Regions from separate parts of the Bradyrhizobium sp. JR4.1 genome, predicted to be linked through region 4. Evidence: predicted binding sites of a transcription regulator. Region 4 holds the regulator's gene; each other region holds the start of a gene.
What was found. The regulator LexA, encoded in region 4, represses DNA repair genes until DNA is damaged. The targets are predictions, from matches to a motif close to TGTTCNNNNTGTGTTCNG.
Positions count from the first base shown of each region.

Region 1 (2,197 bases), on a different contig from region 4:
GTTGTCGACCTCCGCGCCGCGCCAGCCATAGATCGACTGGTCGTCATCGCCGACGCAGCAGATGTTCTTGACGTGGGGGGCAGCGAGTTCCGTCATTCCGGGGCGATGCGTAGCATCGAACTCCGGTGCGCGATCGCGCACCTGAGAATCTCGAACGGCAGACTCATCTCCGGATTCCGGGTTCGGCTCTTCGAGCCGCCCCGGAATGACAGTGGGCGAGGTTGGCTTCGTCGGTGCCTGCGACAATAGCCGCAGCCACAGATACTGCGCGACGTTGGTGTCTTGATACTCATCGACCAGGATGAATTTGAAGCGCTGCTGATACTGCCGCAGGATATCCGGATGCTCGCGGAAGATGCGGATGTCCTCGAGCAGCAGATCGCCGAAATCGGCGGCGTTCAAAATCTTCAACCGCTCCTGGTAGCTCGCATAGAGCTTGCCGCCCTTGCCGTTGGCGAACACGGCGGCTTCGCCCGACGGCACCTGCGACGGTGTCAGGCCGCGGTTCTTCCAGCCGTCGATCAGGCCGGCGAGCATGCGCGCGGGCCAGCGCTTGTCGTCGATGTGGTCGGCTTGCAGCAGCTGCTTCAAGAGCCGCACCTGATCGTCGACGTCGAGCACGGTGAAGTTCGACTTGAGCTGCGCCAGTTCGGCGTGGGTGCGCAGGATGCGTCCGCCGATGGAGTGGAAGGTGCCGAGCCACGGCATCCCTTCCACCGCATGGCCGAGCATCTGGCCGAGCCGATGCTTCATCTCGCGCGCGGCCTTGTTGGTGAAGGTCACCGACAGGATTTCGGAGGGGCGGGCGCGGCCCTGGCTCAGGATATGGGCGATGCGCGTGGTCAGCACGCGGGTCTTGCCGGTGCCGGCGCCGGCCAGCACCAGAACCGGGCCGTCCAGCGTCTCCACCGCCTCGCGCTGCTCCGGATTGAGCCCGGACAGGTATTGCGGGCCCACCGAGGCGCGCGCACGCGCGGCGATGCCGCCGGCTGCGGGCTGGTGGTCGGGGACGCTCTGGGACGTGATCTTGCTCGGCTCGGTCATGCGAATCATTTGCCCCACGTTGGCACCGCGGGGTGGTGAAAGGGCAGCCTTCTTAACAGGGATTGGTCCCTATATGGGGCCGCGGACGGGGGTTTTCCACGTGCGCGGAAAGCCAATTTGTTCCTGCGGGTCAGGCGAATTTCCGGCCCCAGCGGCCCGGAACCATTGTTCCGAGTTGGCGATTGGTTCTGCAAGTGAGGCGCGTCAGCCGCGCCGATCGCAGACAGACATCGAAACAGAGGTTCGGATCATGCTTAGCTGGGTTGTGACGTTTCTGGTTATCGCCTTGATCGCCGGTATCCTGGGCTTTGGCGGCCTCGCCGGCGCGTCGATCGAAATCGCCAAGATCATCTTCTTCATCGCGGTCGTGCTGTTCCTGGTCTCGGCCGTTGTCGGTCTGGCACGGGGTCGTAACAGGGTTTAGCCATGTGATCCTCATGGTGAGGAGCGCGGAACGCGCGTCTCGAACCATGAAGGCCCGGCTGTGGCCTTGCATCCTTCGAGACGCCCGCTTTGCGGGCTCCTCAGGATGAGGAGGTTAGACCCTTACCGCTTCGAGGGCATCGCCACGTTCCGTCCGATGCCCTCGGGCCGCGGCATGGCGCTATGAGCCTTGACCACCGCCGCAATGCGCTCGCGAATGTCTGGCGGAAACGCCGCCACCTTTCGTGAGCCCATGTCGATGTGCAGCGACATGTTTTCGGAGGTTGCCGACAACCAGCCTTCGGTCGCGTGCCGCAGCTCCTGGAAGGTGTGAAGCCGCTTGTCGTCGGCTTCCAGCAGCCAGACCGAGACCTGCACGGGATCACCGAGGTGGATTTCGCGCAAATACCGCACATGGCATTCCGCGGTGAAGGTCGAGCCGCCGCGCTCCTTCATGTAGCCCGGCCCGATCCCAAGCGTCAGCCACATCTGGTCGATCGCGCGGTCGAACATCACGTTGTAATAGGCCATGTTGAGGTGGCCGTTGTAGTCGATCCATTGCGGCTCGATCTGCATGATCAAGGCGCGGAACGGCGCGCCCTCGATCGTTGTGGCAGCAGTCTCCGGCATGTGTCCTTCCCCAGCTATGCGTCCGGTCGCTTGACTTGACCGGTGAGATGTCCTTTGCCACGGTTCGTCTCGTCGGGAGGAACGTCCGTGGGTACGACCA
Region 1 covers NZ_JBEPRY010000006.1:267,218-269,414, forward strand. The annotation lists gene ABIB90_RS16420 (ATP-dependent helicase) at 1-1,053, opposite strand, end outside; gene ABIB90_RS16425 (DUF1328 domain-containing protein) at 1,295-1,468, shown strand; gene ABIB90_RS16430 (thioesterase family protein) at 1,591-2,097, opposite strand; gene ABIB90_RS16435 (FAD-binding oxidoreductase) at 2,185-2,197, shown strand, end outside.
Region 1: a site for LexA is predicted at 1,218-1,235, ahead of ABIB90_RS16420 (ATP-dependent helicase). Genes of this name have one in related genera too.

Region 2 (2,197 bases), on a different contig from region 4:
GACAGTCCGAGATTGGACAGCACCGACGGTTCGTCCGGCACGATTTTCAGTGCGGCGGCGTAGTATTGCTGCGCCTCCTCGTTGCGACCGAGCTGATCGAGCGCGGCGCCCTGCGCCGACAGGATATGCCAGTCGGGATCCTCGGGCGAATGCGCGCGACCGAGGACGTCGAACGCCTGCTGGAAACTGCCGCTGTCGGCGAGCGCGCGGCCATAGCCGGCGAGCAGCGCCTTGTTGCTGGAATGGGCGAGCACGGCCTGCTCCAGCACCGCGAGCGCCTGCGCGCGCTGGCCGGTCTGGCGCAACGCCTTGCCATATTCGAGCGCGACGTTGGGATCGCCAGGCTTGGCACGATAGCGCTCGCGCAGCGCGTCCATGTCCGGCCTCACGTCTGGCTTGGCCTCGGCCCTGACAGCCGAGTCCGACTTTCCGCCGAGCGCGCCGGTGATGTCCTCGATGCCGGTGGTCTGACAGCCGCCCAGGGCCAGGATCAGAAGCGCGGAAAACAGATATCTCGCCGGAGGAGAGGCGACGGACAAACGCTTGGACATACTCTGATCACTCGGCGACTGATCAGAGATGCTTACCGATTAACGCTAAAGTCCCGTTAAGGCGGGGCGCTTCCGAAAGCTCAGTCGGTGAATTCAGCGCCGAACTCGCAGCCGATGCGCCAGCGCAGGCGGCACTGCCGGGAATAGTCGGGCGCGAAGATGATGGTGAATTGCGGCGGCACTTCCAGAAATTCCGCCACCACTTTCACGCCGCCATCCGAAATATCCGTGATCGTGCAGTCCCGCGGCAGCGAACCCGCGCCAAAATGAATCTTGGCGAGCCGCGTGCACATCCGTCGTTCGCTTCTCCGGCGATTTGCAAGCATCTGAATTGTTCACCCGTTAGACCACGGCCCATCCCGCAGCCTAGGAGTAGCGGACATTCGTTGGAATGTGCTGAGCAGAGCAGCTTGCATTCGAGGCGTAGTGTCTTCGACGTGTTTACGATCGGTTAGGGCCTTCCGGCCCTCTCGACCCGTTCCCGTATTGTTCTTGCAAGAACTGGCCCGCTCTGCTACCCCTAATTGTGCAAAAGGGCAGGCTGGTTCGGGCATGGTTCAGCGGGTTTCTACCGTCGCCTTTGAGGGGATCGAGGCCCGTGCGGTCGACGTGCAGGTGCAGGTCGCGCCCGGTCTGCCGGCCTTCGCGATCGTCGGTCTCCCGGACAAGGCGGTGTCGGAGGCGCGCGAGCGGGTCCGCTCGGCGCTGATCGCCTCTGGGCTGGCGCTGCCGGCGCGCAGGATCACCGTCAATCTCGCGCCCGCCGATCTGCCCAAGGAGGGCAGCCATTATGACCTGCCGATCGCGCTCGGGCTGATGGGGGCGATCGGCGCGATCCCCCCGGATGCGCTGACCGGCTTCACGGTTCTGGGCGAGCTTGGCCTCGACGGATCGATCGCACCGGTGGCCGGTGTCCTTCCCGCCGCGATCGGCGCCAATGTGCGCGAGGAGGGGCTGATCTGTCCGGCGGCTTGCGGCTCGGAAGCGGCATGGGCGAGCCCGGACATCCAGATCATCGCCGCAAGTTCGCTGATCCAGATCGCCAACCATTTCAAGGGAACGCAGGTGCTGTCGCGGCCGGTGCCGAAGGTACACGAAGCCGCCGCCTCGCCGCTCGACCTGCGCGACATCAAGGGCCAGGAGAGCGCCAAGCGGGCGCTGGAGATCGCGGCCGCCGGCGGTCATCACCTGCTCATGATCGGCGCGCCCGGCGCCGGCAAATCGATGCTGGCGGCACGCCTGCCCTCGATCCTGCCGCCGCTGTCACCGGGCGAGTTGCTCGAAGTCTCGATGATCGCCTCTGTCGCCGGCGAGATCGAGGGCGGCGCACTGACGGCGCGGCGGCCGTTTCGATCGCCGCATCATTCCGCCAGCATGGCCGCGCTCACTGGCGGCGGCATGCGCGCACGGCCAGGCGAGATCTCCCTCGCGCATCAGGGCGTGCTGTTCCTCGACGAGCTCCCCGAATTCGATCCGCGCGTGCTGGATTCGCTGCGCCAGCCGCTGGAGAACGGCGAGGTCTCGGTGTCCCGCGCCAATCACCGCGTCACCTATCCCGCACGCTTCATGCTGGTCGCGGCGATGAATCCGTGCCGCTGCGGCAATGCGTTCGAGCCCGGCTATGCCTGCAAGCGCGGCCGCATCGA
Region 2 covers NZ_JBEPRY010000001.1:940,439-942,635, reverse strand. The annotation lists gene ABIB90_RS04515 (tetratricopeptide repeat protein) at 1-551, opposite strand, end outside; gene ABIB90_RS04510 (PilZ domain-containing protein) at 632-877, opposite strand; gene ABIB90_RS04505 (YifB family Mg chelatase-like AAA ATPase) at 1,104-2,197, shown strand, end outside.
Region 2: a site for LexA is predicted at 1,028-1,045, ahead of ABIB90_RS04505 (YifB family Mg chelatase-like AAA ATPase). Genes of this name have one in related genera too.

Region 3 (2,197 bases), on a different contig from region 4:
GCTCTTGCCGTGATGTTGGCAACCGGCCTCGCCGCCGCACCGTTCGCCGTGCAGGCCAAGTCGCACAAGGCAAAACACGGATCCTCGATGTCATCGTCGCAGACCACCACGGGCGCCAACACCAAGTCTTCCAAGGGTGCTGATCCCTCCGGTCAGGGCGGCTCCGGCCCCGGCTCCGACCAGGGCGGCACCATGACGAACAACAAGGGCGGCATGAGCAACACCAAGTAGGTGTTCCCCGAAATCATGAAGGCCCCGCGATCGCGGGGCCTTTTGCTTTGGTGTTCAAACGAACTTTTTCTCGGGCCGCTTCGTCGACATGCGGTATCGACGAGCCCCGCACGCGCGTTACGCCAAGGCTCAGCTACGATGGCTGCCCAGGATGTCAGGGTGGACGCCCGCAGGATCTGATTTCACCAGATGATCGAGCCGTGCCCGCTTGCGGGCGATCAAGAGCTGGGCCGCGGCGTCGTCGAGCCCCTCGCGTTGCAGCTGCCGGATGGCAGAGCCCAGTTCGAGAATCTCGGCGCGCAGCTTTAGAATCCGGTACACATCCGGGTCTTCCCCCACCGTGCGCTCCCAAAGCTCTCAGCGGCGCGCGACCACGCGCAGAGGACTACCTGCTGCCTTCGCGGAACGAAGGCGCATCCTATCGCGGACATTCGGCAGGACATCGCCGCCACCTGCAGCCTTCCATTCGCCGATCAGCAGATTGATTTTCCGGCGCAGATCCATCTGCGCCAGGGCCTTCTCCGTGCAGTCGCGATCGCGCTCGACGAGTTCGCGGACGGACACCTCGATATCGGCCATTTCCAACCTCAAGGCGCTGATTTTACGTCGAATTTCATTAATTCTATTGTCCATGACTTGTTAGAACAAAATAAGAACATATAGTCAAGTCACGATTTCAGAAGGGAGAAGCGATATGCAGGTTCAGGGTAGATACGACGCCAAAGCTTTCCTCACCGAGCAGATGACGCGGGCGCAGGGCCTCCGGCTGAAACGGCTGAGCGAAGAGGCGTATCAACCCGCGCAATATGCGCGGGATCTGTCCTCCAGCGAGGCAGCGCGGCGCATTCAGGTGCTGGAAGCGGAGATCGAGCTGGCGGATTCGTTCTAGGCTAGGCCGCGTATCCGGGACGTTGCTTGCGCTTTCGGAACTATGCCTGTCTCGGATTGTTTTCCCAGGCCAAGGGAGAACATGCATGGCACGCAAGGCAAAGAAGCGCCGCTACTCGCGCAGCTCCGGCAGCGATGTCGAAGGCGAGATGAAGCGCTACAAGAAGGGGACCGCGAAAAGCGGACTTGGCGGTCGAGGCGGACGCGTGAAGAGCCGCAAGCAGGCGATCGCGATCGGCCTGTCGAAAGCGCGCAAGAAGGGCAAGAAGGTCCCGAAGAAAGCAGCGAAACGGAAGTCGTCCAAGAAGACGTCAAAGAAGACATCTCGGAAAACATCCAAGAAGACTTCGAAGAAGAGTTCGAAGAAAACGTCGAAGCGCAAATCTTCCAAACGGTCGCGCTGACCTCCGTCAGATCATGCTGCCCGGCATGAAGCAGCGGATCGACACGCCGAACGCGGTCTTCACCGGCCACACCATGGTGCGGCCGGCCCGGTTCGGCTCGGTGATCACGGCTTCGTCCGGTACCTCGACCCATTCGCCGTCGAGCCGCACGCGATAATGTCCATTGTGCGAGTCCCAATCGGGATCGGCGACGGCAAACCCGTCCGCATCCGAGCAGCACGGACCGAGATGGCTGCGCAGGCCGTCGAACCACGGCTTAAGAGGTGAGTCCGCGTAGCGGCCGTCGTCACGCCCGAGAGCGTTTCCGCCCCACAGCACGAACGGCGCCACGAGCAGCGCAGCCGTCAGCGAGAGCTTCAATCGATCCATGTCGGCACCGATCAAATACGAATTGCCGGCCGGCTCAGCGGCGGCAAGTTCGAAGTTCCACGCTTGCAATCGTCGGCGGCTTCATTGCCGCCGAGTCCATACGAGATCCGTAATTGTGATGAACGAACACGGCTTTTTCGGACGAACCGGGTCATCCTCCCTGCCGTTAACGAGAATGTTATCGGCGGGCATCCGAAATCCTGAAGGCGAACAGGAAAGGCGGCCCGTAGGCCGCCTTTTTGGAGTTGCGCCGATCGACGTTCGACTTATGCGAGCGGCACCGCCACGAACCGGGTCGCCTGCGC
Region 3 covers NZ_JBEPRY010000014.1:102,041-104,237, reverse strand. The annotation lists gene ABIB90_RS25190 (hypothetical protein) at 1-231, shown strand, start outside; gene ABIB90_RS25185 (hypothetical protein) at 361-570, opposite strand; gene ABIB90_RS25180 (hypothetical protein) at 589-810, opposite strand; gene ABIB90_RS25175 (DUF3072 domain-containing protein) at 926-1,120, shown strand; gene ABIB90_RS25170 (DUF6496 domain-containing protein) at 1,206-1,523, shown strand; gene ABIB90_RS25165 (hypothetical protein) at 1,530-1,892, opposite strand; gene ABIB90_RS25160 (Do family serine endopeptidase) at 2,159-2,197, opposite strand, start outside.
Region 3: a site for LexA is predicted at 872-889, ahead of ABIB90_RS25175 (DUF3072 domain-containing protein). Genes of this name have one in related genera too.

Region 4 (2,197 bases):
TTCAATCCTGACCTCCGACCTCGTAGCCGGAGGGCGGCTGTTTCAGCCGATCGGCAGGTGCGTGACGGTCGGCTGCCTGTCGGCGATGATCTGCGCCTTGTGCTCGCGCTCGATGACCGACTGGGTCACAGGCAGTTGCAGCACGGTCGCGCGCTGGCCTTCGACGAGCTGCGTCACCAGCACAAATTTGCCGTCGGGGAATTCGATCGCGTCATGATGGCGGTCGGGAACGTGCGGATCGATCTTGCCGAACTTGCCCACGCGGGAATTGATGGTCCGCGTCCAGATCCAGCGATTGTCGTAGCGGACGTCGTCTGCGAAGGCGAGCTCCGTTCCCGGCAGCAGGCAGACGGCAACAGACGGATCGGCTGCGGAGGCGAAGCCGCGCGTCGAGGTGCCGCGGAAATTTGTCGAGACGATCGTCTCGCCGACTTCGGCGGGGCGCGACGCGACGGCATGCAGGCTGTAGTCACACATCGGGTGCTCCTCATGCTGGGATAGCAACCCGCGTCTCTTATCGAGGCGCAGGCCTCTATCAGAGTTGAAGCACGAAAGCTCTGCTCGGTTGTGGGCAAATCTGCGGCTGGTTTCCGCAAGCCGCGATCACATTATCTTTCCCGAATTCAATAGGAACAAAGCGAGTTGCGATGCATTCGGGAGGCGCATGCGCGAATCTTGCCGGCTGGTGCAACGACCTCGATCGCTGGTCGCTGTTTCCTCGCACACCCGAGCCGCGAAGCGGTGCTGTTTCGGTGCTGCTTCGTGGGCGTCGCGAGGAGCCAGCGCCGGAGGAGGGGCCGGATAGTCTGTGCAGAACCAGAAAGACTATCCAGCCGGAGCGGACGATGATCCGCTCCAATCTCTGACCGGCGATGCCGATCGGAAGCGCGCGAGGCGCCAACTTCTCCAGGTATCAAGTACGTCCGGTATCAGTACTTCCGGTAAAGCCCGATCAGCTTGCCCTGAATCTTCACCCGATTGGGCGGCAGGATGCGGACCTCATATGCAGCGTTGGCGGGCTCGAGCGCGATCGAGGCGCCGCGACGGCGGAAGCGCTTCAGCGTCGCTTCCTCGTCGTCGATCAGCGCCACCACGATGTCGCCGGTATCGGCGCTCTCGTTGCGCTGAATCAGCGCCATGTCGCCGTCAAGGATGCCGGCATCAACCATGGAATCACCGCGCACTTCCAGCGCGTAATGTTCGCCCGAGCCGAGCATGTCGGGCGGTACGCTGATGGTGTGGCTGCGTGTCTGCAACGCCTCGATCGGCGTGCCGGCCGCGATGCGGCCCATCACCGGTACCGCCACGGGGCGTTCGCCCTCGTCCGCGGGCAGGCTGGAGCCCGCACGCACCTTGCCGAGATTGCCCTCGATGACGCTCGGGGTGAAGCCGCGGCGGCTGCCGGCGGCTGCCTGGAGCTCCGGCAGCTTGATGACTTCAATCGCACGGGCGCGGTTGGGCAGGCGTCGGATGAAGCCACGCTCCTCGAGCGCCGTGATCAGGCGATGGATGCCCGACTTCGAGCGCAGATCGAGCGCATCCTTCATCTCGTCGAAGGAGGGCGGCACGCCGCTTTCCTTCAGACGTTCACTGATGAACCGCAGAAGCTCGTATTGTTTGCGCGTTAACATCTCGACCAAAGTCCCCCGGTTGATGTCGTCCGATTCCGAGACGCAGAATTCGGCAATAAGCCGCTACATGCTCGAAACAAATCATGAACGGACACTATATGTTCGATACATGTTCCGCAACTGCTTAATTTACCGTGAACAGAGCAAACTCCGCGGAACGCGCGTTGCGGGGGTGCTCAGACGGGGAGCCGCAACACTTCGCAAGCTGTGCCGGCTTCGGCCTTCGGCGCGAATGGTGCGCGCACGAGAAGTACCTGTGCTGCAGCGAGATTCGCAAGCAGCGAAGAGTCCTGATGGTTGACGGGAAGAACGACGCGTGTGCCATCGTCACGCTCCTCCAGATGCGCGCGCAGATAGTCCTCGCGCTGGTCGTTGGCGCCGACGCCGCGGCCGAGCACGGCGCGTTCGCGGCGATGGTGAATCACTGAACGGCCCGACAGGGCGCGAATCAGCGGCACCATGAACAGGAAAGCGCACACGTAGGACGATACGGGATTGCCCGGCAGGCCGATCACACCCATTGCGCCGAGGCGCCCATGCATCATCGGCTTGCCTGGCCGCATCGC
Region 4 covers NZ_JBEPRY010000003.1:10,205-12,401, forward strand. The annotation lists gene ABIB90_RS08510 (hypothetical protein) at 43-477, opposite strand; gene lexA (transcriptional repressor LexA) at 930-1,631, opposite strand; gene ABIB90_RS08520 (molybdopterin molybdotransferase MoeA) at 1,808-2,197, opposite strand, start outside.